2 regions of the Senegalia massiliensis genome follow, and region 1 is predicted to be linked to the other one. Evidence: predicted binding sites of a transcription regulator. Region 1 holds the regulator's gene; the other holds the start of a gene.
What was found. The regulator LexA, encoded in region 1, represses DNA repair genes until DNA is damaged. The targets are predictions, from matches to a motif close to CNAACANNTGTTNG.
Positions count from the first base shown of each region.

Region 2: the regulator LexA is predicted to act here: its motif matches at 8,705-8,718, upstream of D3Z33_RS05040 (putative DNA modification/repair radical SAM protein).

Region 1 is NZ_QXXA01000016.1:74,545-90,979, reverse strand. It holds gene mutS (DNA mismatch repair protein MutS) at 1-1,631, shown strand, start outside; gene mutL (DNA mismatch repair endonuclease MutL) at 1,644-3,467, shown strand; gene miaA (tRNA (adenosine(37)-N6)-dimethylallyltransferase MiaA) at 3,483-4,427, shown strand; gene hfq (RNA chaperone Hfq) at 4,427-4,654, shown strand; gene D3Z33_RS13975 (aminotransferase class I/II-fold pyridoxal phosphate-dependent enzyme) at 4,728-6,014, shown strand; gene lexA (transcriptional repressor LexA) at 6,035-6,655, opposite strand; gene D3Z33_RS13965 (LysM peptidoglycan-binding domain-containing protein) at 6,806-7,105, shown strand; gene D3Z33_RS13960 (tyrosine recombinase XerC) at 7,102-8,061, opposite strand; gene D3Z33_RS13955 (pyridoxal phosphate-dependent aminotransferase) at 8,633-9,823, opposite strand; gene D3Z33_RS13950 (PadR family transcriptional regulator) at 9,930-10,301, opposite strand; gene D3Z33_RS13945 (PHP domain-containing protein) at 10,315-11,136, opposite strand; gene rny (ribonuclease Y) at 11,240-12,784, opposite strand; gene D3Z33_RS13935 (ATPase) at 12,943-13,590, opposite strand; gene D3Z33_RS13930 (hypothetical protein) at 13,605-13,862, opposite strand; gene D3Z33_RS13925 (AAA family ATPase) at 13,879-15,321, opposite strand; gene D3Z33_RS13920 (metallophosphoesterase family protein) at 15,322-16,311, opposite strand; gene recA (recombinase RecA) at 16,383-16,435, opposite strand, start outside.
Region 2 is NZ_QXXA01000005.1:179,432-195,866, reverse strand. It holds gene D3Z33_RS05090 (hypothetical protein) at 1-209, shown strand, start outside; gene D3Z33_RS05085 (histidine phosphatase family protein) at 532-1,113, shown strand; gene D3Z33_RS05080 (hypothetical protein) at 1,143-1,979, shown strand; gene D3Z33_RS05075 (PadR family transcriptional regulator) at 2,140-2,478, shown strand; gene D3Z33_RS05070 (hypothetical protein) at 2,468-3,151, shown strand; gene D3Z33_RS05065 (hypothetical protein) at 3,195-3,434, opposite strand; gene D3Z33_RS05060 (hypothetical protein) at 3,687-3,968, shown strand; gene D3Z33_RS05055 (hypothetical protein) at 3,987-4,838, shown strand; gene D3Z33_RS05050 (glycoside hydrolase domain-containing protein) at 5,194-7,356, shown strand; gene D3Z33_RS05045 (hypothetical protein) at 7,388-7,858, opposite strand; gene D3Z33_RS05040 (putative DNA modification/repair radical SAM protein) at 8,770-10,044, shown strand; gene D3Z33_RS05035 (TIGR03915 family putative DNA repair protein) at 10,022-10,765, shown strand; gene D3Z33_RS05030 (response regulator transcription factor) at 10,766-11,368, opposite strand; gene D3Z33_RS05025 (histidine kinase) at 11,365-12,414, opposite strand; gene D3Z33_RS05020 (hypothetical protein) at 12,440-12,583, shown strand; gene D3Z33_RS05015 (ABC transporter ATP-binding protein) at 12,555-13,487, shown strand; gene D3Z33_RS05010 (ABC transporter permease) at 13,487-14,539, shown strand; gene D3Z33_RS05005 (ABC transporter permease) at 14,526-15,650, shown strand; gene D3Z33_RS05000 (tetratricopeptide repeat protein) at 15,723-16,435, shown strand, end outside.

The DNA of each region.
Region 1 (16,435 bases):
TAGAAAATTTGTATGAAGATATCATATTAATGGATGAGATAAAACAAAAATTAAATAAAGTCTATGATATTGAAAGACTTATTGGGAAAATAGTTTATGGAAGTTGTAACGCTAGGGATTTAATAGCTCTTAAAAATTCTATTAAAATATTGCCTGATATAAAAGAGTTGCTAATTAATTCAAAGTCTGAGTTTTTAAAACAACTTGCTCGTGATATTGATTTATTAGAAGATGTACATGCACTTATTCATGAAGCTATTGTAGAAGATCCTCCTATACAAACTCGTGAAGGTGGAATAATTAAAAAGAATTATGATGAAAAATTAGATGAGTTACTTAATGCTTCAATTGAAGGTAAAAATTGGTTAAATAAGCTTGAAGCTAATGAAAAGAATAGAACAGGAATAAAAAGCTTGAAAATAGGTTTTAATAAAGTTTTTGGTTACTATATTGAAGTAAGAAAATCTAATATAAAATTAGTACCAGACAATTATATAAGAAAGCAAACTTTATCTAATTCGGAAAGATATATTACACCTGAATTAAAAGAAATGGAATCAAAAATCCTTGGAGCTGAAGAGAAAAGTGTAATATTAGAGTATAATATATTTGTTGAAATAAGAGATAAATTGAAAGCTAAGATTGAAAGAATGCAGTCTACTGCTAAAATAATTGCTACAATTGATTGCTTAAATTCATTGTCTCTAGTTTCTTATAAAAATAATTATATTAAACCTAAAATAAATTCAGAAAAGATTATTAATATTAAAAAAGGAAGACATCCTGTAGTTGAAAAGGTATTAAAGAATGAAATGTTTATTCCAAATGATACTTTTTTAGATAATGAAGACAATAGATTAAATATCATTACTGGACCTAATATGGCTGGTAAATCTACTTATATGAGGCAAGTAGCTATTATAACTTTGATGGCACAAATCGGAAGCTTTGTTCCTGCTGAATATGCAGATATTTGTTTGGTAGATAGAATATTTACTAGAGTTGGAGCTAGTGATGATTTATCACAAGGACAAAGTACTTTTATGGTTGAAATGAATGAAGTTGCAAATATTTTAAATAATAGTTCTAAAAACAGTTTAATAATATTAGATGAAATAGGCCGAGGAACAAGTACTTACGATGGACTTAGTATTGCGTGGGCTGTTATTGAATATATAAGTGATAAAAGCAAGATTGGAGCTAAAACTCTTTTCTCTACCCATTATCATGAATTGACTGAATTAGAGGGAAAAATAGAGGGTATAAAAAATTATAAAATAACAGTTAAAGAAGCTGGTGAAGATATTATTTTTTTAAGAAAAGTAGTAAGAGGAGAAGCCGATAAAAGTTACGGAATAGAAGTAGCAAATTTAGCAGGTGTTCCTTCAGAAGTAACTTCTAGAGCAAAAAATATATTAAGAGATTTAGAAGAAAATGATATAAATTATAGTAATAATATTTCTTCAAATGGAGATATAAAAGAAAATAAATCTGAAAGTCAAATTGATATATTTAAGATGAAAGAAAATGAAATAATAGAATTGATAAAGAGTATAGATTTAATTAATTTAACTCCTTTGGAATCGATGAATTTATTAAATGAACTAATCGATAAAACTAAAGAAATTTAGGTGGTTTATACTGTGAAAAAGATTAATGTTTTAGATGATAATACAATAAATAAAATAGCAGCAGGAGAGGTCATTGAAAGACCTTCTTCTATAGTGAAAGAATTAATAGAAAATTCCATAGATGCTAATGCTAGAAATATAACTATTGAAATAAAAGATGGTGGTAAAAATTACATTAGAATTACAGATGATGGAGATGGCATATATAAAGATGATATACAATTAGCTTTTTTAAGACATTCTACAAGCAAAATATCTAAATCAGAAGATTTATTAAAGGTACATTCTTTAGGATTTAGAGGTGAAGCTCTCGCAAGTATTTCTTCAATTTCTATGGTTGAATTAATAAGTAAAACTATTGATGAAGAAACTGGCATAATGGTAGAAATACATGGAGGTATACTTCAGCAGGAAAGTGAGGTTGGTTCTCCTAAGGGAACTACTATTATAGTTAGGAATATATTTTATAATACTCCTGTAAGAAAAAAATTCTTGAGATCTGATTCTGCTGAATCTGCTAATATAACAAATATAATTAATAAGCTAGCATTATCTAATACAGATATATCCTTTAATTATATAAAAGATAATAAAAATATGATTAAAACACCTGGCAATGGAGATTTGAAATCCACGATTTTTAGTATATATGGAAAAGAACATACTGAATCTTTAATTTCAATAAACTATTCAAGTGACTTATTTTCTATAAATGGTTACATATCTAAACCATTATTTAATAGAGGTAATAGAAATTATGAATTATTTTTTGTTAACGGGAGATATGTAAATAGCAAACTATTATCTAAAGCTATAGAAGAGGCGTATAAAACTTTAATTACTATTAATAGATATCCTGTTGTATATTTATATATAAAAGTTGATCCTAAGAATATTGATGTGAATGTTCATCCGTCTAAAGTTGAAATAAGATTTAATGATGATTTAAAATTAATTCCTAAGGTTACTGATATAGTGAAAAACAGACTTTTTGAATTTAATTTAGTTCCAAATATTACTTTAGAGAATAAAAACAAACAAAAAACTGAAGAAATTATTGATATTTTAGATGATAAACCTAAAAATACTGAAATAAACAAGAACAATTATAATAAACCTTTATTAAAAAAAGAGTACGAAGTTGAAGATATTGAACAAATAAATTTTGTTAAAGAAGATAAAATAGAAACGTTGGATAAATCTTCAGTAAGAGAAAATAAAAAGTCAATACAAGATAATGATTCTTCCAGAGTTTTTCCAGAACTAAATATTATAGGTAGAGTTTTTAATACTTATATAATTGGAGAAGATAGTATTAGTAATACTATGTATATGATAGATCAACATGCTGCTCATGAGAGGATAATGTATGAAAAGTTTAGATTACAATATGAAAAAGAGAGTGTTGTTATTCAACCATTGATTGTACCAAGAACAATTAATTTGAGTCACTATGACTATGAATTGATATTAAATAATATAGAACTTTTCAATGAATTAGGATTTGATATTGAAGATTTTGGGAGAAATAGTATCTCTATAAGGGGAGTTCCAATGTTATTTGGTCTTCCAGACAATAATAATTTATTTATGGATATATTAGATAATTTAAATGAAAATATAAGCAATAAATATGATTTGAGAGCAGAAAAGATAATCAAAATGTCTTGTACAAATGCTATAAAAGCAGGAGATTCTATGGGGCATATTGAGATAAAAAGTTTAATGAATGATTTGAAAAAATGTGAAAACCCTTTTACTTGTCCTCATGGAAGACCTATTACTATTAAAATAACTAAATATGAAATTGAAAAAATGTTTAAAAGAATACAGTGATTTAAGGAGGATTTAATGAAGAGAGATTTAATACTTTTAATTGGCCCTACAGCTTCTGGAAAAACTTCAGTATCTATTAAATTAGCTAAAAAAATAAATGCAGAAATAATATCAGCAGATTCTATGCAAATATATAAATATATGAATATTGGTACTGCTAAAATTAATAAATGTGAAATGGATTTAATTAATCATTACATGATAGATGAGGTATATCCTGATGAAGAATATAGTGTATCTGATTTTAAGGATAATGCTTATTCTTATATTGATGATATTTATAGTAAAAATAAGCTACCTCTTGTGGTTGGAGGTACTGGTTTGTATATAAATTCATTAGTATATGATTTAGATTTTACAAATGCCATTTCAAATCAAGAGCTAAGAGATAAATATTATGCTTTAGCTGATAAATATGGAAATAAATATATTCATAATCTACTTAAAGAAGTAGATGAAAAATCATATAATAGGATTCACGAAAATGATGCTAAAAGAATTGTTAGAGCTCTTGAAATTTATTATGAAACAGGTAAACCTATGAGTGAAGGGTATAATAACTTTAGAAAACCTAATCCTGATTTCAATTTAATAATTTTAGGATTATATATGGATAGAGAAAAACTTTATAAAAGAATAAATTTAAGAGTTGATATGATGATAAAAGAAGGACTTGTAGATGAAGTCAAAGATTTATTAGATAAAGGATATGAAAAATCTTTAGTATCTATGCAGGGATTAGGGTATAAAGAAATTATAGGTTATCTCGAAGGAAGTTATAGCTTAGAAAAAGCTATAGAGCTATTAAAAAGAGATACCAGAAGATTTGCAAAAAGACAACTTACTTGGTTTAGAAGGGATGATAGAATTATATGGTTTAATAAGGGGGATTTTGAAAAGGAAGAAGATTTAGTCGAAAAAATGACTTCTATAATAAATGATAAATTAGGGGGTGAATAATAATGAAAAGCAATATTAATTTACAGGATATATTTTTAAATAAGTTGAGAAGAGCAGAAATTCCTGTTACTATATATTTAATGAATGGCTTTCAGTTGAAAGGATTAGTAAGAGGTTTTGATAATTATACTATTTCATTAGAAAATGAAGGGAATCAAAATATGATTTACAAGCATGCAATATCTACTATGATTCCTGCCAAAAATATAGATTTAACAGAAAAATAATTTTAAGGACAAAAAGTTTTCTTGTAAATAGAGAATACTTTTTGTCCTTAAAAAACGAAAGAAGGAAAAATAATTGAATAACTTGACAATAAAATTATTATGTAAACAAAAAGGCATTGATGATAAATTGATTAAAAAAATTACGGAAGCAGAAGAGAAACTAAAAGATAGATTTCAAGAGATTGAGAATAATAGTGAATATAATCAAATTAAGGTATTAGATGCAATGAGAGAAGAAAGATTAGATTCAACAAATTTTAATTGGACTACTGGTTATGGTTATGGTGATATGGGGAGAGATAAGGTAGAATCTATTTATAAGAGAGTATTCTCTACAGAAGATGCTTTAGTTAGACCTACTATAGTTTCAGGGACTCATGCTCTATATTTAACATTATCAGCATTATTATCATCAGGAGATGAATTAATTTCGGCGGCAGGTAGCCCTTATGACACTTTATTAAAGGTCATTGGAGTGAAGGGAAGTGAACCTGGAACATTGTTAGAAGGAGGGATTAAGTATAAAGAAGTTAAATTAAAGCCAGACAATACAATAGATACATCATCTTTAATTAATAGTATAACATCTAATACTAAAGTTATATTAATTCAAAGATCTACTGGATATAGCTTTAGAAGGGCATTATCTATAGAAGAAATAAGGGAAGTAATAAAAAAAATAAAACTAGTTAGAGAAGATATTATTTGCATGATAGATAACTGTTATGGTGAATTTGTGGATGTATATGAACCAACAGATGTTGGGGCAGATATAATGGCAGGATCTTTAATTAAAAATCCTGGTGGTGGATTGGCATTGACTGGTGGTTATATAGTAGGTAAAAAAAATCTAGTTCAAAGAATTTCCAATAGACTTACAGCTCCTGGAATTGGTAAGGATTGTGGTCTTACTTTTGGGACTACAAGAAGTACTTTACAAGGGTTATTTTTAGCACCTATGATTGTAAAAGAATCTTTAAAAAGCGCATTGCTTTTTGCACAAGTTTTTAAAGATTTAGGGTATGAAATAACACCTAAAGTAGAAGATAATAGGGGAGATATAATACAAGCTATAAAAATGAAAAGTAAAGAAAAAGTTATTGAATTTTGCAAATCTATTCAATCTTCTTCGCCTGTTGACTCTTATGTAAGTCCAGAGCCATGGGATATGCCTGGTTATGATGATCCAGTAATTATGGCATCTGGAGCTTTTATAGAAGGTTCTTCAATAGAATTAAGTGCAGATGCTCCTATAAGGGAACCTTACATAGTTTATTTCCAAGGGGGTTTAAATTATTATCATAGCAAATATGCATTGATTGAAATTTTATCTAAATTTCATAATAAAAAATTTTTATAGTAAAAAAGGCCTTAGGGCCTTTAATCTATTGTTCTAAATACACCTTTTATTTTTCCTAAAATTTTAATATCAGTTACTATAATTGGTTCCATAGAGGCATTTTCTGGTTGAAGTCTTATATGATCTTTTTCTACAAAATATCTTTTGACAGTAGCTTCATCGTCTATTAATGCAACTATCATCTCTCCATTTTCAGCAGTGTTCTGTTGTTTAACTAAAACATAATCGCCGTCTAAAATACCTGCATCTTTCATACTTTCACCACTTACAGAAAGCATAAAAACAGTATCATTGTTTACAATATCAACAGGTAAAGGAAAGGTATCTTCAATGTTTTCTGTTGCTAATATTGGTAAACCAGCAGTAACTTTTCCTATAATGGGAACCTCTGCAATTTCTTTTCTACTAAAAATATTTTCATTATTGCTGTCTAAAATTTCAATTGCTCTAGGTTTTGTAGCATCTCTTCTTATATATCCCTTTTTTTCTAATCTAGATAAATGTCCATGTACAGTTGATGTTGATTTTAATCCTACCGCTTTACATATTTCCCTAACTGAAGGGGGATAACCCTTTTGTAAAATTTCTTTTTTTATAAATTTAAGTATATTACTTTGCTTTGATGTTAACTCTTCATACATATCTCGCACCTCACAATGACAATTTTAATTTATTATATCATATAAAAATAAATTTATCAAACATTCGTTCGATTTTTCGTTGACAAGGAACGTGCGTTCTGCTATACTTAAATTAAGGAACTAACGTTCGAGTTTGAGGAGGTTGAAAAAATGTATAATAAAAGATTGGTAATAGTAAATAAGTTTAGATTTGTAACATTTTTATTAGTATTAATTTTATTATTTGCTTTATTATTAAATAACTTATTAAGTGTAGTAGTTGCTAGTAATACAGATTCTGAATACAAACAAATACATGTAAAAGAAGGGGACACTATATGGTGTATAGCTAAATCGAATAACCCTGAAGGTGATGATGTAAGGGAAGTGGTTTATAAAATAAAAAAAATAAATAATATAAGTAATGAATGGATAGAAGCTGGAGATATTCTAAAAATACCAAGAAATTAATTTTTCTTGGTATTTTTAGATAAAGGATTACTTTTTACAGCTTGTCTTAGTTTTTCATCGTCTAAGTGAGTATATATTTGTGTAGTTGAAACACTAGAGTGACCAAGTATTTGTTGTAAAGCTCTTATATCCACATTTCCATGTTTATACATAAGAGTAGCTGCAGTATGTCTTAGTTTATGAGTTGAAAGTTTATCAGGATCTAAACCTGCGTTGTTTAAATGTTTTTTTACTAAGTGTTGTACAGCTCTAACACTTAACCTGTTTTTTCTTTTACTTAAAAATAAAGCTTTTTTATCTTTAATGTTTTTTGTAGGTCTTATTTCTAAATACTTTTTTATTGCTTCTAAAGTACTTTCATTTAAATATATGGTTCTTTCTTTATCGCCTTTTCCTATAACCGTAAGAGTATCATCTTTTATTCTATCAATATCAATACTAACTAATTCAGATAGTCTAAGACCACAATTTAAGAATATCATTATTATTGCATAATCTCTAACTTTGAATTCGCCTTGAATACTATTTATTAGTGTAAGGGATTCATCTAGAGTAAGGTATGATGGGTGTCTTTTTGTTAATTTTGGTGTTTCTAAGTTAAGGGTAGGGTTTGTATCTATTAACTCTACTATATTATGTAAATATTTAAAAAAAGATCTTATGCTAGCAACTTTTCTAGCTCGTGTATTTGTTGAATTATCTCTATTTTTATTTATAAAAGAAAGAAAGGCAAATAAATCTTGTAAATTTATTTTTTTTATTATATCTATATCTAAATCTTCAATTTCTATATCGTTAAACGGAACATCTTTGTTAACTAATCTATATCTTTTTTTTATAAATCTTAAAAATGTCCTTAAGTCATAATAATATTCTTTAATTGTATTTTGTGATTTTCCTTTGATTGTATCTAAATAGTTTAAGAAATCTTCTAATATAATTGGTATGTCATCCATTTTTAAACCTCCTCAATCAATTATACATTTTTCAGTTCATTTTTTCAACCTAATGTCACAAAATGATAATTTTGTGACATTAGAATATAGATTAATATAGTATTTATGGTCTATTTTTTTATTTTTTAGTATGAATTTTCATTATAATAATTTCATGTCGATATTCTGCTCTTAATGTATATAATTCAACATAAAATTATATACCTCCATAATTCGAGCTTTTATATTCTCTTTTAAAGAATATAAATAAGTTCTACATACAATTACATAGTTAGACATTTAAATTAGCTTATATGTTCTTATAATGCTTTTAACATATTTATTTTAATACTTTTTTATAAATCATCCAATTCTAATTATTAATATATTTTTATTTTAAACTAGATGGTGCTTTTATATATTAATTAAACCATTATAAATTATTCTATATCTTGCATAAAACTTTATTATTTCTCCGTTGATACCTTTATAACCTCATTCCGATATTTTAAATTATAACAAAATAAAAACAAGTTTACATAATTTAATTATGTAAACTTGTTTTTATTTTTATATTATTTTTTTACTAATATTATTTTATATATTCTTCTATTCTATTTAGACCTTCTTTTATATTATCAAGAGAAGTTGCATAAGATAGTCTTATATAATCATCATTTCCAAAAGCCAAGCCAGGAACTACTGCTACATGAGCCTCATCTAATAACATATTTGCTAATTGTATAGAACTATCTATATTCTTACCTTTTATTGTTTTTCCTTTTAATTTAGATATGTTTGCCATTACATAAAAAGCACCTTTTGGACTTTTGCAACTTAGATATTTAATTGAATTAATTTTTTCAACCATATAATTTCTTCTTTCAGTAAAATGTTTCTTCATTTCATGTATAGCTTTTTCATCTCCTCTTAAAGCTTCTATACTTGCATATTGACTCATAGAAGGAGGATTTGAAGTTGAATGACTTTGTAAATTACTCATTAATTTGATAATATCTTTATGAGCTGCTGCGTATCCAATTCTCCAACCAGTCATAGCATAAGCCTTAGACATACCATTTATAACAATCGTTTGTTTTTTTATGTCTTCATTTAATTGAGCTATACTTATATGAGTGTTATTATCATAAACTAACTTTTCATATATTTCATCAGAAATTATAAATATATTATTTTCAATTGCCCATTTCGAAATTTTTTCTAATTCATCCTTAGAATAAATTGTACCTGTAGGATTGCTTGGACTATTTAAGATCAGTGCTTTTGTTTTATTTGTTAATGCATTATTTAAAATATCTATATCATATTTAAAATCATTTTCTTCTGGAGTATTTACTTCTACAGGTATTCCATCTGCTAATTTTACTAGTTCAGGATAACTTACCCAATAAGGAATAGGAATTATAACTTCATCACCTGGATTTAGTATAGATGAAAGAGCATTAAAAAGTGAATGTTTAGCTCCGTCAGATATTATTATATTTTCAGCACTATAACTTAAATTGTTATCTCTTTTAAGTTTATAGCATATAGCATCTTTAAGTTCCTTTAATCCTGATGCTGCAGTATAACCCGTTTTCCCTTCTTTTATTGCTTCTATCCCAGCTTTTCTAATATTTTCTGGAGTTTTAAAATCTGGTTCTCCTGCTCCGAAGCCAATCACATCAATACCTTCTGATTTCATTTGTTTTGCTTTTGCTGTTATTTCCAATGTAACTGATGGTGAAATACTAGATATTTTTTCTGATAATTTTAAATTCATTATAACCCTCCATGTTAATTTTATTATAATAATTAATGTTTCTACATATAAAAGATTCTATTATTATTTTAAAAATCCTTTTTTTATATTTAATAATTAATAAAACTTAACTTTCATTATAAATATCGCTTAATGCTGACTCTATAATTGTCAAAGAATCTATCAAACTATCCTTATATAATAATTTTATTTTATTATAGTGTTTATAACCTTCATCAGTCAATTTGTAATGTCTTATTGAACGTTTATCAGGTTCTTCCCACCATCCACTTATTTGATTTTTCTCTTCTAAATCTCTTAAAAGTGGATAAATCATTCCTGGAGAAGGTTCCCAATTGTTTTTTAAACGTCTTTTAATTTCATCTATTATTTCATTTCCATAATAACTTTTTTCATTAAGTAAATGAAGTATATATAACTTGACAAATTGTGTAGTACTTAACTTAGAAGGAAATTGTCTATTTCTTGTTTTTGTCATTTTTAAAATCTCCTTAATAATTGTATTTACTTAATATTTCTTTAATATCATTTATATCTATATAACTACTACCAATAATAATGTTATCATCATTATCAAGGTGATGGAAATCAGAGCCACCTGTAATGAATAAATTATAGTTATCAGCAATTTTTAAATACATTTTAGAATCACTTTTTGTTTGTTTTGAATGATATACTTCTATACCATCTATATTAAAATCATCTAATAATTCTTTTACAGGAATTTTTAATAATATAGGATGTGCCAAAACTGCTATACCATTACACTCATGAATAATATCTATTGCATCTTTTAGACTTAGTTTATATCTCTCTATAAAAGCTTTTTTGTTTTTACCAATATATTTATCAAAGGCTTCTGATATATGATTTATATAACCTTTTTTAATCATAACCCTTGCAATGTGAGGTCTCCCAATGTTCTTTCCTTGAGATTCTTTAACTACTTCATCTATAGTAATATTAATATTTAAATCATTTAATTTATCTACTATTTTCTTTGCTCTTTCAAACCTATGTTGTTTTATTTTATTTGTTAAATCTACTAGTTTATCATATTTATAATTAATAAAATAGCCTAATAAATGAATTTCTTTATCTTTATATATAGTACTGAATTCTATTCCTGGAATAACTTTAATATTAGTATAAAATTTACTTCTTTCAATTGCTTCATCTATACCTGTTATTGTATCATGATCAGTTATAGCTATTACATTAATATCATTTTTTATAGCCTCATCAACTACTTGACTTGGTGTTAATTTGCCATCTGATTTAGTAGTATGAATATGTAAGTCTGCTTTTTTCATATTACTCCTCCATTATATACTATTATAATATAGTATTATACCCTTATAGTATACAGCTTATCATAATAAATATAATAAAAAAAGAAGGGAAAACCCCTTCTTTTTATTTAGCATAATCTATTGCTCTTGATTCTCTTATTACATTTACTTTAATTTGTCCTGGATAGTCTAATTCACTTTCAACTCTCTTTACTATATCACGAGCTATATGAACTATATCTAAATCACTAACTAAGTTAGAATCTACAATTATTCTTACTTCTCTACCAGCTTGAATGGCAAATGATTTTTCTACACCCTCAAATGAGTTTGATATTTCTTCTAGTTTTTCTAACCTTTTTATATAAGATTCTAAAGTTTCTCTTCTAGCTCCAGGTCTAGCAGCAGATATAGCATCAGCAGCTTGAATTAATATTGCTTCTACACTAGATGCTTCTACATCATCATGATGTGCCTCAACAGCATGAATAACATCTTTGTTTTCCTTAAATCTTTTAAGGATGTCTACTCCTATAGCTACATGCGGTCCTTCTACCTCATGATCAACAGCTTTTCCAATATCATGGAGTAATCCTGCTCTTTTAGCAACTCTTACATCTGCTCCAATTTCCGCAGCCATTATACCGGCTAAGTGAGATACTTCTATAGAATGTTTTAAGACGTTTTGACCATAACTTGTTCTATATTTAAGTCTACCTAGTAACCTAAGTATTTCAGGATGAAGACCATGTATTCCAGTATCAAAAGTAGCTTGTTCGCCTACCTCTTTAATATGATTGTCAACTTCTTTTTTTGCTTTTTCAACCATTTCTTCTATTCTAGCAGGATGTATTCTACCATCTGATATTAATTTTTCTAATGCTATTCTAGCAATTTCTCTTCTTATAGGGTCAAAACCTGATAGTATTACAGCTTCTGGCGTATCATCTATTATAAGATCTATTCCAGTAAGCGTTTCTAAGGTTCTTATATTTCGCCCTTCTCTTCCTATAATTCTACCTTTCATATCATCATTAGGTAAGGTTACTACAGAAACTGTTGTTTCAGCTACATGATCTGCAGCACATTTTTGAATTGCATACGATAAAATCTCTCTGGATTTTTTTTCTGCTTCTTGTTTAGCTTTATTTTCAATATCTTTTATCATTATTGCTGCTTCGTGATTTATTTCTTTTCTAATATCACTTAATAGTAGTTCTTTAGCTTGCTCAGATGTCAAACCTGATAATCGTTCTAATTCAGATATTTGTTTTTCATGAATTTGATTAATTTCTTTTTCTTTTTGTTCTACATTTTTTAATTTTCTATTAAAGTATTCTTCTTTCTTTTCTAATGAATCACTTTTTTTATCTAAAATTTCTTCTTTATTAACTAATCTTTTTTCATGTCTCTGAATTTCATTTCTTCTTTCTCTATTATCCTTTTCTATTTCACTTCTCATTCTATGAACTTCTTCTTTTGCTTCAATAAGATATTCTTTTTTAGCTGTTTCAGCTGTTTTTAAACCTTCTTCAATTATTTTCTTTGCTTCTTCTTCAGCAGTTCTAATTTTTCCTTCAGCAATTACTTTTCGTATATATATACCAATAAAAACACCAATAATAAGTGTAATAATAGCTATAATTACTGGGATTATCCCTTCTAAAATTGGAAGCACCTCCTTTTCCTATTAATTTTTCAAGTTTCGTTACAATTTCATTAAATAATATCAAAAAATAATGTATAATTTAATATCGCCCGACTTTATTTTATTATTTTTTCATATATATGTCAAGTTGATAAAAATTAATTGAAAATAATTCTCAATTAATTTTCTACTTTTTCTACAACACTTGTTATCCCATTTAACTCTACTCTATAGGCTAAATCAGCTATAGATGCTAAATGATTATTATGAGTTACCATTATTATTTGTCTATTAAACATTTCAGATATTTGCTTTAAGAATTCTGAAACATTAAAAATAAATTCTTCGCTAACATGTTTTGCAGGCTCATCTAATATTAAAGGCCCAAATACTTTAGGATTATGAATTTGTAAAAAAGAGATTCTTAAAGCGAGAGAAATTATATCTATTATCCCACCACCTCTTGAATCTTCTGGTTTCGTTTTTATGGTTTCTACTCCATTTGTTATAACATAAAATTCTGCATTAGGTTTACCATAAGCTTCATTAATTTCTATTTTAAATTCCATATTTTCGTCAAAGATATACTGTAAACAATTAGTTACTAAATTTTCTATTTGATATTTAGATTGTTCACGAGCATATTCACTAGTTCTTTGTAGCAATATATTAGTTTTTTCTAATACATCTATATCATTATCTAGTGTACTTATTTTAGTTGTTTTATCTAGTATTTCTTGTTCTATTGCATCTTTTTTTCCTTTTTCAGAAGAATAGATATCTCTTAATTTTTTTATATTATTATCAAGCTCTATCATAGATAACATAGTATCATTCCTTATTATTTTAAATTTGAATTTAAAATATCTTTTGGTAAAAGTTCATTAGCTTTTTTAAAAAGATTATTTATTTCTTGTTCTAAGTTTTGAATTTCATTGTCTAGTTCATCAGGATTTACATCTAGTTCTTTAAGTTCTGATATTAATTCTTCTTGTTGTTTATTCAAATTTTCAAGTCTAGCTTCAGCTTTATATTTTAAATTTTTTGCTCTTTCTAAGTCATTTTTTAATTCAGATAGTTTCTTTTCATTATTTTCCATTTATATCGGCTCCTTGTTAAGATAAATTTTCAATTATTTTATTTAAATCTTCATTTGTAATTGAACTAAAACAAAGTGGACATTTTTCAATGTGTTTGAGTAAAGTTTTATATTTATCCAATAATATATTTATTTTATGTGTTTCATTTTTGATTTCTAAACTAGCATTTCTTTTTTCTATACTTAACTTATTTATTTTTTTTGAGATAGTTTGCATATATGAAAATTCTTTTTGTTTTTCATATATTTTTTCATATATACTATTTACTAATTCTATATCATTAAATTTATTAGTATACTTTTCTCCTTTATTAATACTATTAACTACTTTATTATATGATGTTTTTAAATTATTTAATAATGTTAAACTATTATTTATTAATTTAATTTCTTCACATAAACTAAATAAATAATCTATATCTTGAAATTTTATTATTAAAACTTGTGATTTGTTTATATTATCTACTAATAAGTTATATTTTCTATTTAAGTTTAGTAATTTATTATACTTAATTATTTTCATATCTAAACTATTCAATAAGTCCATAGATATATTTATATGCTGTAAATTGTCTAAAATAGATTTATTTTTAAATATATCCATATTAATATTTTTATGCTTTTCTTTTAATTTGGAAAGAATTTTAAAATTAAAAAAATATTTATTGAGTTCATTTAATAAATTGTCTAATTTATCTAAATTATTTAAATTGGACAATATACTTTTATATTTAGTTATTAATTCATTGTATTTTTTGTATTTATCATTTATATCTTTTAACTTGTCTAATAAATTTTGCTTATACTGAATTATATCCTTTAAAGTTTCTAATTTAATTAAATTACTTTCTAACTCATCTAAATAAGAATATTCATTTAGTTTTTGTTCTAATATTTCTATATCCTCTTTTAAAGATTTACGTTTTATAGTTAAATTTCTAGCATCTTTCATAGTGTTTTTTACTGCTTTATCTACTACATGAACTCCTACTAATCTTCCAATAGCATTTGCTCTTGTAGAGTTTTTTTCAGATATTAGAAAGGGTCCTTCTAATTGTTCTCCTATATTTATAGCATTTGATTCTTTATCATTTAAATATATCTTCTTTATATTTATTTTTTCTTTTATGTCAATAGGTACACTATGTCCAAAACCTTCATAAACTTCCCGATTATTTTCAGAATCTATATATACATATATATTTTTAGTATCTGATCTAAGACGTTTAATTTTTTCACCAGTATTAAATGTTAATGTTACAGATGCTTCTTTTTCCTTATGTCTTATAAAAAAAGTTCCAAGAGGCTCATTATATAGTGCCCATTTTATAGATCTTATTATTGCAGTTTTACCTTGGTCTGATGGACCTACTATTACATTCAAACCATTTTCAAGATTAATATTGGTATTTTTATGGGATTGAAAATTATTTATTTCTATATTAGTTATATATTTCATTTAATCATCTTCTCCACTTAGTTCTATTTGAGCATATTCAATTCTTTTTATTGCTTCTTTTTTTATGTTTTCATCAATATTTTCTGTGTTCATTAGATTATCTAATATATGGTTTATATTTAATTTATCAAAATCTTGAGAAGAATCTATTGATTGTTTAAATTGTACTATCTTTTCACTTCTAAAAATATTTTTCTCAACAATACTTCTATCTAATACATCTTCACCCTTTTGAGCTGTTTCTAAATAATAAAAATCTAAATTTATAGTTTTATTATTTAGATCAATTATAACTGCTCTAGGCATTCTATCTATTTCTTTTAAGCTATTAGTTATCCTTACAAGACTTCCTGGATTGATAAAGTATTTATTATCATACTCCTTTATTCCAAACCCGGAATGATAATGAGCACATAAAGTGATATCTGCTTTGGTATGTATAATATCATCAATTAATGTATGAGGAACTCCTTTAATAAAAGGTTTATCTAATAGCATTCCATGAGTTAAATGTATTGCAAAATCTACAGACTCATTTCTTTTATCTAATAAATACATAGATTTATCATCACTTGAATCTATCCCATATTTATATGGACTACCAGTAATTTGAACTTTAAGGTTATTTTTTTCAATAACTATGCTATCATTTTCATTTATAAGATTTAGAATTCCTATGCCATCAAACAAGCCTAACATAGTCCTATTTATAGTGTTTGGATTATGACCATATATATCATGGTTACCTGCGATGGAATATATTGGAATCTTTATTTTATTTAATATCATTGCAAACTTTCTTACAATAGAAGGAGATATATCTGGTCTATCAAATAAATCACCACCATGTAAAACATAATCTATGTCGTTATCTTCAATGACCTTTACTAATTCATTAAATTTATTTTCTAATGTATCTAAAAAGTTATCTTTTCTATTTTTAGGTGTAGTACCTCTTATATGGGTATCAGTAAAATATAAAATTTTCAAATAATCACCTCAATTCATTATTTTTATTATAACATATCATTAATAAAAAGACTTCCGAAGAAGTCTTTTTATTATTTTTTCTTAGTTTTTTTATCTTTATCTTTTTCTTTATCTACTTCTTCAG
Region 2 (16,435 bases), on a different contig from region 1:
CAGTTTTAACAGCTATACTTGGTTATCATTATGGCATAAAAAATGAGTTTAACTTAATTCTTCACAATATAATTGCACTTTTATTTGTACCTACAATTTTTATATACTATGAATTATCAGTAATGTCATTTTTTATACTATATGAATTTATATTATTAGTATCTAATTACATAGGGAGTTATGTAAGAAAAAAATCAATAAACAATTAAAATGATATTACTCAAGAATTTTTATATGAGAGAAGTATTCATATAGAAAATATTGCTTAAAATAATTAGAATTATATCTAGTGTAATTATGATTTTATTAGCTATTTATTATTTTCTTGTTACGAAAAGCAATTTTATATATACGTTTATTGCTATACCTCTTGTAGGTATTAATATGCTTACTGGAGGTATATTAGAGCTAAAGAATAATTCAAAATCAATATTGGGATATTATAATTTTATTTTAGGTTTAATTTTAATTCTTCTTTTTATCCCTATTTTTATTGATATGGTTCAAATCTAAATATAAAGGAGATTAAATATGAACACAAAATTAATAATGGTAAGACATGCAAAAGTTATATATACTGAAGATGATAAGTCAAGAGAATTATCAGAAGAGGGAAAGATTCAAAGAAAAGATGTATTAGAAGCATTAAAAAGAGAAAATGTAGATATAATATATTCGTCTCCCTACAAAAGAGCAATAGATACTATAAAACTATATGCAGATTTTAGAAATATGGATATAAATATTGTAGATGATTTAAGGGAAAGAAAGGTATCAGATGTATTTATAGATGATTTTATGTCATTTTCAATAAATCAATGGAAAGATTTTAATTATAAGCTTAATGGTGGAGAATCACTTAATGAGGTTAAAGATAGAGGAATAAAGGTAATAGAAAATATACTAAATAAACATAAAGGCAAAGATATAGTGGTTGGAACTCATGGTACTTTTCTTAGCGTATTATTAAATCACTATGATGATAAGTTTAATTATGAAGATTGGAAAGCACTAAAAATGCCAGCTATATTTATTATTACATTTGATGATAAATTAAATGTTATAGATATAGAAGAGACTGCATTGGAAGGAAAATGTGTAAAATCCGTATAAATAATCATTAAAATAATTGGGGGACTTGCATGACACAAAAAACAGGAAAGATATTTATTGTAATTACAGTTATATTACTTTTTATAAATCTATATTTTTTAATAATGAATAATAAGGAAATTGATCAAAGTTATTTACGTCATATAGAAAATGAAACATCTAATCAAAGACAAGAAATAGATAGTTTACGACAATATATAGATGAGTTAAATAAAAAATCAAATTTAATATCATCATATAATTATTATATAGAAAATATAGGAAATAATTATGAAGAAGCAAATGTAGCAGTTGAAGTAAAACTCAATAAATTAAAAAAAGACTCTATTCCATATTTAGTTTATTCTATAGAAGGAAAAGATGAAGGAGAAAAAATAAAGTTAAATAAAGGCTTAGGACTTAAATATTCCACAAATTTAAATTTATCATATAGTAATAACTATAATATTCAAATAATCATGGAAAATGAAGAAGAAATAATAGCAGAAGAATTAGACCCTATAAATCTTGCAGAAAATTTAAAACAAAGATTTTCTATAAATATATATCTTATATCATTTGACTCTAATAAAGGGTTTACTTATGAAATTGAAATATTAAATCCTATTAGCGAAAATGAAAAAAAATTAGAACTTGAAAGTATAAATGCAGATATATATTACAGGGATAAAAAAGTAGATACTATAAATATAATGAAAAAAGCTGAAGAGATAAGAAATGATCATATGAATCAAGAATTTCTGTTCAATGACACTATCAATATAGAAGGTTTAAATGATGAAGATATTGAGCAAGGTTTATCATTTAAATTTACTATAATAGATAAGTCAGGAAGAATATATAAGTTAGATAGAAAATTATATTAGTTGATATCTAATTAAAATATAATATTATATTATATTAATAAAACACCCTAAGATAGAATTACAAAAAAGGGTGTTTATTATTATGAAAAATTATGGATAAAAGCACTACTATGTGGTACAATATAGTTAAGCTACTATGTACTACAAGGTAGGTGAATATATGATGGATAGATCTCAATTAATGAGAGGAACATTAGAAGGATGTATAGTTAGTATAATAAGTAAGGGAGAAACATATGGATATGAGATTGTATCACATTTACAAGGTTATGGATTTTATAATGTGAAAGAAGGAACAATTTATCCTATTTTAGTAAGACTTGAAAAAAAGAAAATAATATCATCCTTATACAAAAAATCGCCACTCGGACCAAAGAGAAAATACTATTTTTTAACTCAAATTGGAGAAGAATTTCTTAAAGAATTTATAATTTCATGGAATGAAGTAAAAAAATCTGTAGATAGTGTTTTGAAAGGAGAAGGTGAATATGATAGGTAATGAGATGACTTTATTAAAAAAGGAAAATAAAAAACAAACAAGAGAGATTAAAGAAGAAGATAAGGATATGATTAAGAATATCATGAGAAGCATGAGTATATTCAAATTAAATTCTTATGATACAGAAGTTGTAAAAAGAGACTTGATAGGTATGGCACATGAATTGCGATTAAGGAACTCTAGCTTAAAAGAAGAAATAAATGGTGATGTTAAAGGATTTGCTAAGGAAATTATAAATAATGGCAATGGACCAAGTAAGATAGAAATTATCTTGAATTTTTTATCTAAGTTATTCGGTTGGATATCTATTTGGCTTATGTCAGTATCCATTATAGCGTATGGTCAGTTTAACTGGGGAATGAATTCTAATTTATTTGTTTTTTATATAATAACAGTCATAGTTATATTTATAATGGAAAGTATTATAACACCAATCTTTATAGCAGAAAAAGGATTTAAAAAGAATATACCTCAAATAATATCTACATTTTCATTTATAGCATTGATAGGTATTATACTTTTAACAAATAATAATTCAGAGAAAATTCAAGTTAATAGTTTGTATATTATAATACCATCAGCTGTAATATATCTTATAATACAATATTTAAAGAAAATAAATATTCATAGATTAGCAAGAGAGAAAAATAATTATATTAGTGATTTAAAATAAAGATATAAAAATATAGCTAGATTCTAGCTATATTTTTATATCTTTATTTATTATTCTTATTATAAAAATCAACAACATACCATATAAGAAGACTTATACCTAGTATAAAAGAAATATAAATATAAAAATTTAATAAGGTTGGAGTATAGGATAACATTCGCACAAAATCATCTTTACCCCAAGAGGTACTATTTACCCCTGAGATAGCAGCAGATAAATATTTTGTGCCATAAAGAATAGCAGATATTAAAAGAAACACACTTCCAATTATTATTCTTACCATAATTAAACACCCTTTATCTTTTATATTTTTTTAAGATTAAATATAATGTACTAAATAATAAATTAAAATATAGTTGACAATTATAGCTATAAATAAATCAAATACTATATATTATCTACATTTTACCATATATAACTTCCAATTTTTATAAATTTAATTTAGTTTTTATAATAATTTTTTTATATAGCTTCCTATGGTATAATTCAATTGTAAATAATTTGGGAATTTTTTAGTTAAAAGGAGTGAAATCATATGTGGCCTCATTGGATTAATATAGTTATATCTTTTATAGCAATATTCCTAGGTGTAAGACATAATATAAAAAAAGACAGATACCCTAAAGCTATGATTATATTTTTTAGCTTATTTGTAATAGAGCAAATTCTAGCCTATAGTATAGGGATAGATGTTTTGAAAATTAATAGGACAAATGAAGATAATGGCACTACTATATCTATAATTAGCATAGTCTTACCATTATTACTTGGATTCATAATAGATAATTTAATAAGAAAAAAATCAATACAAAATTAAAAGGATAGGAGAGATTTGGTGACACAAAGTTCAGGCAAAATAATAATTATAATGATGGCTATATTACTTATTTTAAATGGTTATATTTTATTAAACTTCTTTAGTTCGGATACAATACAGGATATCTCAAGATTAAAAGAACAAATATATTTTTTAGAAGACGAAATATATAATTTAAAACAAGATTTAAAAACTGAAGAAGAAAAATCAAGTTTAATATCCTCTCATAATTATGATATAGAGAACATAGGAAATGAGTATAAAAATGCAAATGTAGCTGTTCAAGTTGAATTTAAAAAATTAAAAAATAAATCAACTCCATATATAATATATTCTATAGCAGAAAAAGAAGGTACAGCAAAAGTGAAATTAGATAAAGTTTCGGAACTTAAATATACTACTGAATTAAACTTATCATATAATGATAATTACAATGTCAAATTGTTTATGGAAAATGATGAAGTAATGATAGGTGAAGAACTATCTCCTATAAAATTAGCTGAAGAATTAGCTAGAAGATTTACAATACATATGTACCCTACCGAATTTGAAAAAGGTAAAGAACTAAAATATGAAATTCAAATATTTAATAGTCCTATAGAAGATAAAAAGGATTTAGAAATTAACTCAATAAAAGCAGATATATATTATATGGATGAAAAATTAGATACAATAGATATAACAAAAAATGCTGAAAAAAAGAAGCTTAAAGATATAACTAAAGAATATTTTTATGAAGGAAATCTTGGTATAGAAGGTATAGATGATGAAATTATTCAAGAAAAATTATTATTTAAATTTATTATAAAAGATAAATACGGTAAAGTTTATAATTTAGATAAAAAATTTAAAGAATTTATATCTAATTAGCTAATAGAATAACATTCACCCGCCATACCCGAACATATGTTTGACAAACTACCTTTTTCATAGTATAATTTTCTTATAGAAAAAGGTAGTTTTTGTGGATGTATTAGATAAACTTAAAATACTTTTTGATGCTGCAGAATATGATGTTTCTTGTTATTTACTTTAACTTCATTCCAAACTAAAAAATTGTTTATATATATTTATCTTTTTGATGAACTATTTTTAGAATCATTTCTAAGTTTTAATTATTATTAAGAGTTATCCTTTATAAAATTTAAGGTATTATTGGTATAATTTAAAAATTAAAGAATAAAATTGAATGGGATTAAAAAATATAACAAAGGAGGGTTTTAAGATGGATCCAATGGTTTTAATTGTTCAACAATGGGTTAACAACACATATTCGGGGCAAAATGGCTTTATATTGGCACCAGAAAACGGAAAAACAGGATGGTCGACAATGTATTCGTTGACGAGAGCTTTGCAAATTGAGTTAGGAATTGCTACTCCAGCTAACAATTTTGGTGAAGGGACTTCAAGTGCTTATAAAGCTTGGGGAGAAATGGAAATGGGAAGTGTCCCTTTAAATCATCAAGGACAAAATATTGTAAAAATACTACAAGGGGCTATGTATTGTAAAGGTTATGATCCTACAGGGTTTACTGGAACATTTGGAGAAGGAACAAAGTCGGCAGTAACTAAGCTACAAACTGATGCGGGTCTTCCTATTCAAGATGGTAAGGTCTATGACTATGTATTTAAGGCATTTTTAGTTATGGATGCTTATGTACTTACATTAGGAGGCGACCCTAGAATTAGAGAAATCCAAAGAAACCTGAATTACAACTATTTTATGACTTCTGGTGTTCAACCAGCTGATGGACATTATCAAAGAGGTACTAACAAAGCTTTGATCTATGGTATTCAGACAGAAGAAGGTATTGCTCCAGATTTACAAACAGGTTCAGTTGGTCCTACAACAAGAGAGCGTCTTCCTACTTTAATGTTAGGAAATAGAGGGGATTTCGTAAAATTGTTTCAATACGCTTTATATTTTAATAGATATGATCCTGGAGTTTTTGATGGAATTTATGGAAATGGAGTTAAGAATGCTGTAATGGGATTCCAAGAATTTGTAGCATTATCTCCAGTAGATGGTATTGCGGGGAAACAAACTTGGCTTTCTGCTATAACTAGTACAGGTGATACTAGTCGAAGAGGTACTGCTTGTGACAGTGTTACCATGATTACTCCTGAAAGAGCTACAACATTAAAGGCTGAAGGTTATGAAATAATTGGAAGATATTTAACAAATGCAAGAAATGGTGTATTAAATAAAAAAATACAAATTGGTGAACTGCAAACAATCTTTGATGCTAACCTAAGAGTTTTCCCGATTTTTCAGACTTATGGTGGAGATGCATCATATTTCAATTTCGGTCAAGGTGGAAGAGATGCTATTGAAGCGTACTATGCTGCAGAAAGTCACGGATTTAAAGATAGAACTACTATTTATTTTGCTGTTGATTTTGATGCTTACGATAATGATGTTGATAATAACATTCTACCTCATTTCCGAGCAATTGAATCTGAATTTTATGCATTAGGTGGTAAGTACAAAGTTGGAGTATACGGACCACGAAATATATGCATTAGAGTTTCTCAAGCAGGATATGCAACAAAAAGTTTTGTAAGTGGAATGTCAACTGGATTCAGTGGCAATCTTGGGTACCCACTTCCTCAGAACTGGGCATTTGATCAAATTGCAACCATTACAGTCGGTTCAGGCAGGGGTTTAATTACTATCGACAAAAATATTGCATCAGGATTAGATGCAGGACAATCGTCGGTAGAACCTATAAATCATAAAGATGGCTTAGATTCTACTCTTATTCTTACTTATTTACCTATGATAAGAGAGGAAGTGCCTCCGATTATTAAAGATATTTTAAACTTTCTTCAAGAATTTTCATCTATAAGAGAACCAATTGACTCAGTTAATATCGTTCTTGATTATGATGGCTTAATCACTCGAATGGCAAGAAAACTTCAAATGCGAAAATCTTTTATCCAGACAGTGATCTCTTGGGAAGCTTCCGCAGAGAATACTCTGGATGCAATTCAAGATCAGAGAGTTAAGAACGGAGACATTGATGACTCAAGTACAGGAGTAGGTCAAATATTTGCCTGGGTTGCGATTAACGCTCGAAATTGGGCCATTAATCAAAATTATCTAGATGACACAATACGAGATGCTAATAATAAAGATGACATAAATGAAATCTGGCACAAACTTCATGTTGATCGAGCATTTAATATTGAAACATGCGCATATGTTCTTAAATGGGGAGCTGTTGTAGAAAAAGGATATCCTTCCAATATGTTAAATTACACAGAATCTCAAGTAAAAGGCACTATTGCTCGTTACAATGGAACAAATGAATCAGCCACAAAGTATGGTGAAAGAAACTATACAATCTACCAAGCTTTCGAAAACTATAACCAGCTAAGCAGATAAAAAAAGAAGCTGGAGGGTTAACTCCGGCTTCTTAATGAAAATCTATAAAGAATGGATAGTTAAATTCTGTTCTATATTGAACGATAAAATTGATTGGTTCGTCTTTATTCATTTCATCACTAAGGGTTTTACCTGTTGATTTTTGACCTTCATACCATTTTTTCCCTTCACTATTCTTCTTAATGGTTTCATAACCTTCAAAAAATATCTCAAACTTATTCTTATTGTAATGATTAAATATCTCTTTTTCACTTAATTCAGATGACAACTTCATGTGTGCTACCATGGTCGGATAACCCCCACTCCCCCTTGGTCCGCCTCCATAGAGGACACCATAATCGAAATCCTTTTCAATTATTTTTGTTTTTTTAGGTAATTGATAAGCAAAAAGTCGATTTGCATAGCTTTTAGCATATCTATGCCCTTGTCCAAATACGTAATATAGTAATAAAATAATAGTAATTGAAATTAACAGCACAATAAATAATTTTTTATTTTTCATTGAAATCCCCTTATAATATATAGTAAAATTTAAAGAAAGATAAAACAATTCTTTAAAAAACTTTAAAAAAACCTAATTATATTATACTCCTATAGAGTCCAAAATACTAGTTATAATAAAATATAAAATTTACTTAAATTTCTATGGATAAAACACTTCTCATTACTCTTACCATAATGAAACACCTTTTATCTATTAAATTTTTTTAATATAAATAATCTCTACTTAATTACCTCTTATCAATATAATACTACTTGTTATTACTCCAAAAGCTAGAAATGACCAATGTTTAAATATAAGATATCCACTACTACCTAAACTCTAACATATCATACTATATTATATTTATAGTTAGATTATTCTTGCTCTTCTTTACTTATAAGACTATATAAATTTTCTTATAGAATATAAATCTACATTTATACATTAAATATAGAAAATAAAATTACTATGATGATTTTTCTTGTTTTTTATTATTTTTTTCAAAACTATATATAGAATACCAAATATTATATCAAATAATAATAAGGAAAAATACATATAAGCAATGTGATTAAACTTTAAATAGAAATTCATGTTTTCTATTGGGGGATAAATTGAATTATATGTTAGCATTTCAATTGTTTTATGGGGAATAATTGTAAGTGACATAACTATAGAGAGTATAAATGGTTTCTTTAATTTAATAATCAAAATATAGTTAACAATTATAGCTAGAAATAAAGCAAATAGTATATATTTAGCAATTATCATTTAAACCTATCTTTCTTTTTATAATGTGGGTCAGAAACATCAGTTTAACATATTATCTGTATTTTACCATATATAACATCCACCTACCATACACGAACATATGTTTGACAAACCACCTTTTACATAGTATAATTTTCCTATAGAAAGAGGTGGTTTTTGTGGATGTATTAGATAAACTTAGAATACTTTCTGATGCTGCAAAATATGATGTTTCTTGTTCTTCTAGTGGAAGTGGTAGAAAAAATAAAAAAGGCGGCATAGGTTCTGCTAGTATAAATGGGATATGTCATAGTTGGTCTGATGATGGAAGATGTATTTCACTACTTAAAATACTTATGACAAATTATTGCATATATGATTGTGCATATTGTGTAAATAGATCATCAAATGATTTAGAAAGAGCAACACTTACTCCTGATGAAATAGTAGATTTGACTATAAATTTTTATAGGAGAAATTATATAGAAGGTCTTTTTCTAAGCTCTGCAATAATAAAATCACCTAATCATACAATGGAGCTTATATTAAATGTAGTAAAAAGGCTTAGGGAAGTAGAAGGATTTAATGGTTATATCCATACAAAAGCCATACCTCATGCAGATAAACGTATTATAGATGAAATAGGATTATATGTAGATAGAATGAGCATAAATATAGAATTACCCTCTGAAAATGGACTTAAACTACTTGCTCCAAATAAAACTAAAAAGAGCATATTAACCCCTATGGGAAATATTAGAAATAGAATAGTAGAGACGAGAGAAGAAAAGAAAAAATTTAAATATGCAAATTCTTTTGTACCAGGGGGACAAAGTACTCAGTTAATAGTTGGAGCAACTGAGGATAATGATCTAAAAATACTTAAATTATCAGAAGGATTATATGATGGATACAATTTAAAAAGAGTGTATTATTCTGCATATGTACCAGTAGCGAAATCACCTAATTTACCTGTATTAGATTCACCACCTGTAATTAGAGAAAATAGATTATATCAAGCAGATTGGTTACTTAGATTTTACAAATTTAAGGCAGATGAACTATTGGATGAAAATATGCCTAATTTTGATTTGTCTCTTGATCCAAAATGTAATTGGGCGCTTAGAAATATTGGGATATTCCCTGTAGAGATAAATAGGGCAGATTACAATACTCTTTTAAGAGTACCAGGCATAGGAGTTAAATCAGCTAGAAGGATAGTTGCTGCAAGAAAATTTGGTCCACTTAATTATGATAATTTGAAAAAATTAAATATAGTGCTTAAAAGGGCCAAATATTTCATAACTTGTAATGGTAAATATTATGGAATGAGTTCTATGAATCCAGAAAAGATTAGAAAAAAATTAATATATGGTTTGGATAGAAATATATTTGAAAAGCAGTTATCTCTTTGGGAAATGGGTGGTTTTAATGATAAATCATTACATATATGATGGCTCATTTGATGGCCTTTTAAATGCAATATACAAGGCATATTATACTCCTGATAAACCTGATAAAATACTTTCTTATGAAAAAAGAGAAGATAATTTCTTAGTAAAAGAAATATTAATAGATACAGATGCTAAAAAAGCAAAGAAAGTCTATGAAGCAATAGATAAGAAGATTTCTCCTGCTGCCTTAAGAAAGATATATTATGCTTATTTATCAGAAATAGATGGTATAGAAATGGATATACTGAACTTTGTTAGGTTAGGATTTAAAATAGGCACTGATATAGAACTAAATTTAGCAAACGAAGCGGTATTTAAAATAGAAAGTATTTATAACAAAGTAAGTCACGAAAGACATAGAATGACCGGACTAATTCGTTTTAAGGAACTTAAAAATAATATATTATATGCAGAAATTTCGCCAGATTACAATTTAGTAGGAATAATTGCACCACATTTTATAAAAAGACTATCTAATGAAAATTTCATAATTCATGATAAAAAAAGAAATATATCTGTATTTTATAATAAAAAAGAATGGATTGTAAGAGAAATAAAAGGTGATTTAAATATAATCTTTAATGAAAAAGAAGAGGACTACCAAAATTTATGGAAGATGTATTTTAAATCTATCTCTATAAAAGAAAAGTTTAATCCTAAACTTCAAAGGAGTAATATGCCAAAAAAATATTGGAAGTATCTAATAGAAAAGGGGGGATAATTATCTCCCCCTATAATAATATATTGCAAGTTGAGTTCTATCTCTTAAATCTAGCTTATCTAGCATGTTTGAAATATAATTTCTTACAGTACCTTCACTTAAGAATAATTTTTTCGCTATTTCTCTATTATTGAAGCCTTCTGCTACAAGGAGTAAAATATCGATTTCTCTATCTGAAAGATTAGTTTCAATATCTTTTTTAGAATTAGTCTTAAAATTAGATACAATCTCACTATCAAATACCATATTTCCCTTATACACTGCTTCTATTGAAGGAATTAAACTATCTATATTTTGTTTTAAAATATATCCTTTACACCCTAGTTCTAATGCCTTTTTTATGTATTCATCATCTCTAAATGTAGTAATTAAAAGAATATTAGCTTCTCTTTCATATTTTAATATTTCTTCAGTTGCATTTATTCCAGATAAGTTTTCCATTCTTATATCCATTAAAACTACATCAGGGCTATATTTATTATATAAGTTTACCGCTTCACTTCCACTATATCCTACAGCTAAAACTTCTATATTATTTGCTTCTACTATAGTTTTAAGTGAACTTACTACTAAAGGATCATCATCTATAATTATAACTTTCATTTTTCATTTCCTTTCATAAGTGTTAAATGTATTCGAAATCCATCTTCAAATTTATAATTAAATATTCCGTTATATTTTATTGCTATTTTATTCATAGAATAAAGGCCTATTCCATCGTCTATGTCAATTTTATCTTTCATATTGGTACCATTATCACTAATAATGATAGAATAAAATTTAGGTTGATCTAACAATTTTATCTCCATATTACTTGCATTAGAGTGTTTAACTGTATTTGTTATAGTTTCTTTAACTACTGATAACATATCATATTTTAATTTATAATTTAAATTCTCATCTATATTATATATAAGTTTAATATCAAGTCCTGTCATTTCATTTATTATTTCATTTATTTTGTGTTTTAAATTTAAAGATTCATTTCTCAAATTATATAGGCTATTTCTTATATCATCCATACCACTACCTAAGGTTTCACTAAGGGTATCAAGGCCATTAGATACATTTTCACCATTTAATAATTTAAGAGCTTTTAGTTGAATAAGGCTACTACTTATTGTATGTCCTATAGAGTCATGTATTTCCCGAGAAATTCTATTTCTTTCTTCTAATAATGCTATTTGAATATTTTTTTCTTTATCTATTTTTAATTGTTCATTATATTTTCTAAGGTAAAGAGTATCTTCTCTTAATTTATCCCGTACCTTTCTATTTTGATTTAGTACCTTATTTAATTTATATGTATATATTGAAAGATACATTGACACAAAAGATAAGATAATTATAACAGGAGTTAAATCTATAAATAATAATGGCAAAAATAAAAAGAAATTGCCTTTAAAGTCAATATAGATATTGTAGAGAATTAAAGGAAAATAATACAAAAATACATTATCATAAAAAGTTAAAGCTACAAATAAAAAATAAATTATATATTTAATATTTTTTTTAGAAATTAAATCTAGTGATATTGAAATTATAATAGATATAAGAAAATAAAATGCTATATCTCTTTCACTATTTAAACTATATGTAAAATAAATCGAAAATACTATTATAATTAGTTTCTCTAAAAATCTCCTCATAGAAATCCCCTTTAAAAGATTATTTATGATAATTATAACTTATGATATGACATTTGTCATATTAAGTGATGAGAATATTCACTACAATAAAATTTATATGATTGGTACAATAGTATTAACAAATATAAGAGGTGATATAGATGGTTGTAAAAGTAGAAAATGTAGTTAAAAGATATAAAGAGCTTATAGCTCTTGATCATTTTAATATGGAAGTGAGAGAAGGGGAAATACTAGGGTTACTTGGTCCAAATGGATGTGGTAAAACTACAGCTATAAATTCAATATTGTCTCTACTTAAATTTGACAAAGGTGAAATTACTATATTTGGAGAAAAGATGACACCTAATTCTTACAATATAAAAAGGGAAATAGGTGTAGTACCTCAAGAAGTTTCTGTATTTGAAAACTTAACAGTAGATGAAAACATAGATTATTTTTGTGGATTATATATAAATGATAAAGAAAAAAGAAAAAAATATGTAAATGAAGCTATAGAATTTGTAGGTTTAAAAGATTATACAAAATTTTTTCCAAAGAAGTTAAGTGGTGGTCTTAAAAGAAGATTAAATATAGCTTGTGGTATAGTTCATAAACCTAAACTCATATTTTTAGATGAACCAACTGTTGCAGTAGATGCTCAAAGTAGAAATTTTATACTTGAAGGTATAAAAAAATTAAACAAAAATGGAAGCACTATTATTTATACAACACATTATTTGGAAGAGGCAGAAATATTATGCGATAGAATTATAATAATGGATAGAGGAAGAAATATAGCATCTGGCTCAAATGAAGAGTTGAAAAATATGATTACAACTACAGAAAAAATAGTAGTAGGATTTATTGATACTAATGGTGAAATTTTAGAAAAGATAAAAGAAATACCCCAAGTGTTAGATATAGAAATGAAAGATAATGATTATATTATAAAATTTGAATCTGGTGTAAATAATTTATCTAATTTAATAGATTTTATAAAACAAAATAATTTAACATATGAAAAGTTATATTCAAGACAACCTACATTAAATGATGTATTCTTAGAGCTTACTGGAAAGGAGCTGAGGGACTAGTGGATTTATATAGAAATATTATATATCAAGCTAAAAATAGCTTTAGAGATAAAGGATTTTTATTCTGGTCACTTCTCTATCCTATCATCATGGTAACATTTTTCTATATAGCTTTTAGTGGAATTACAAATGTGAATTTAGAAAAAATAAACGTAGGTGTTGAAGAGGATAGTAATATAAAATCTATACTTCAAAATATAGAGATATTAAATGTAGAAGAAATTTCAGATAGGGAATCAAAAGAGAAGTTAGAAAAAGAAGAAATAGATGGATTTATTAAAAAGGATTTAAGTTTAATTGTAAATGATTCAGGTCTTAATCAGACTGTAATTAAGTCTATATTGGACCAAATTGTGCAAACTAGTGCTTTAGGTAAACCCATAGAAGAATTTGATTTTCAAGTAGATTATATAAATGATAAAGACCAAAAAGAAAATGGTATACTTGTAATATTTTATTCTTTAATTGCAATGGTTTCAACATATGGTATATATTCTGGAATAGAAGTGGTTCATTACATCCAGAGTAATTTATCAGAAGTAGCAGCAAGAATAAATACTACACCTATAAAAAAGAAAACTTTTTTATTAGCTGGAATAATAGTAGGTCTTATACTTAACTTTACATCTAATATTATATTATTTATTGTTATAGAATTAATAATGAAATTAGATCTAATAACCAATATAGGATACAGCCTTATTTTTATAATTTTAGGTAACTTATTTGGAATTGTATTTGGTATATTTATAGGTGTATCAAACAATAAGAATATAAACGTTAAAACAATGATAGCTATTACATTCACGGTTATTTTATCAGGATTATCAGGACTATTTAATACAAATATTAAAATAATGATAGAGAAATATGTACCTATACTAGCAAAGATAAATCCTATTGCAGTAATTACAAATAATTTATATAAGGTTAATCTATTAAATAATACTGATGGAATATTTGAAGGTATAATCATTTTATTAGCTTATTTTCTAATATTATCACTTATATCTTTAGTGTTTTTAAGGAGGAGACAATATGATAGTATATAAGTATTTTTTAAAAACTGCTCTTAGGCATAAAATGATAATATTATCATATGCAGTTATATTTTTCATGCTTTCAATAATTAATGGTATAGATACAGAAAATAAAGAGATTACATTTGATGAAACAAAACTTGATATAGCTATTGTAGATGATTCTAATACTGATTTATCTAGAGGGTTAAAAAATTATTTAGATGAAAATAATAATATAGTGAATCTAAAAAATGATATTAAAGAAATAAAAGAACAAATATTTTTGCAACAAATAGATGCAGCTATTATAATACCAAGTGATTTTGAAGAAAATGTAAAGGGAAAACAAAAGTCACTGGAAGTTATAAAAGATGATAGAAAGATAAGTTCTATACAAATAGAAAATGAAATAAATAAATATCTTATATTTGCAAATGCAAGTAAGGTAAGTGGTGAGTTTAAAACTGAGACTATAAATAATGCATTAAAAGAGAATATTAATGTAGAAATATTAGAAAAATCTTCTGATGTCAATAATTCAGCTAATATTTGGTTTAAATATTATTTTAATTTTACTGCATATATTATAACAGCTATTTATATAGCAGTGATGGGACTTATAATGACTGAATTTAAAGATGAAAAATTAGAAAATAGAACAAAAATATCATCTAAGAAATTTTTAAACTATAATAAAGAAATGTATTTAGGTCAAATTACACTTGGAGTAATTATCACAGGATTATTTGTAATAGGAAGTATAGTTTTAAAAGGACAGCATTTAGAAGAAGTTAATTTCACAAAATATATTGTAAATGTAAGTATATTTTCATTTGCTATATTATGTCTTACTTTTTTAATCAATAATTTAACTAAAAGTAGATTTATAATTAATGGATTAAGTACTGTATTATCTCTTGGTACTGCATTTATATCAGGAGTGATGGTTCCAGTAGAATATTTAAGTGAAAAAGTTATAACAATAGCTAAGTTTTTTCCCACATATTATTATATAAAAATAAATAATATGGATATATCGTCATTAAGTGATATAAGATATGAATTAATTATTCAAATATTATTTGGAGTAGCATTTCTACTTTTAGGAGTCTATTTTTCAAAAGTAAAACAAAAGGCCTAACATATATGTTAATAGACATAATATTATGATAAAATATAACTATCATAATATTATGTGTTAGGAGGTTTTGTTTTGAAAAGAACAAAAACTATATTTATTACATTTGCACTTATTTTAGTTTTAACTTTAATATATATGATAATAGCTACATTTATAAGTTTAGAAAATCTATATACTTTCTCATTTATAACTTCAGCTTTTTTAATATTTGTTTCTCTAATAATAGCATTAAAAAAGAAAAAAATATTTATATATAAGGATAAATTTTCTAAAGGGATTTTAGTTGTTTCAATTATTATTTTAAGCTTTATCAATATAGGGATATCATATATATATGTGGGTAAAATTGAGGATACAAAATATACTACATTTAATCAATTTGCACAATCAAGATTACCAAAAGATAAAATAAAAAAAGAATATAAAGAATTTAAAGATGATAATTTGACTATTCTCTATAGAAAATCTTCTGAACCAGGAATAGAACTTATAAATAAATATATAAAAGACGTAAAAAAAGATTCAACAAAAATATACAAAGATGTGAAATATGATCCATTAACTATAAAAATAACTGATTCTGAAACTTTTAATGAGGATATAATAGTAAATGATTTTACAGGTGGATATTATTATGAGGATTTAAAACAAATAAAAATGCCAATAAATGATGTCTATAATGAAGTTCTTGCATTAGATACTGTAAATGAATTTAAATTTGTATTAAGGCATGAATATACACATTATGTATCACATATGTATAGATTAAAAAATAATATAGAAGA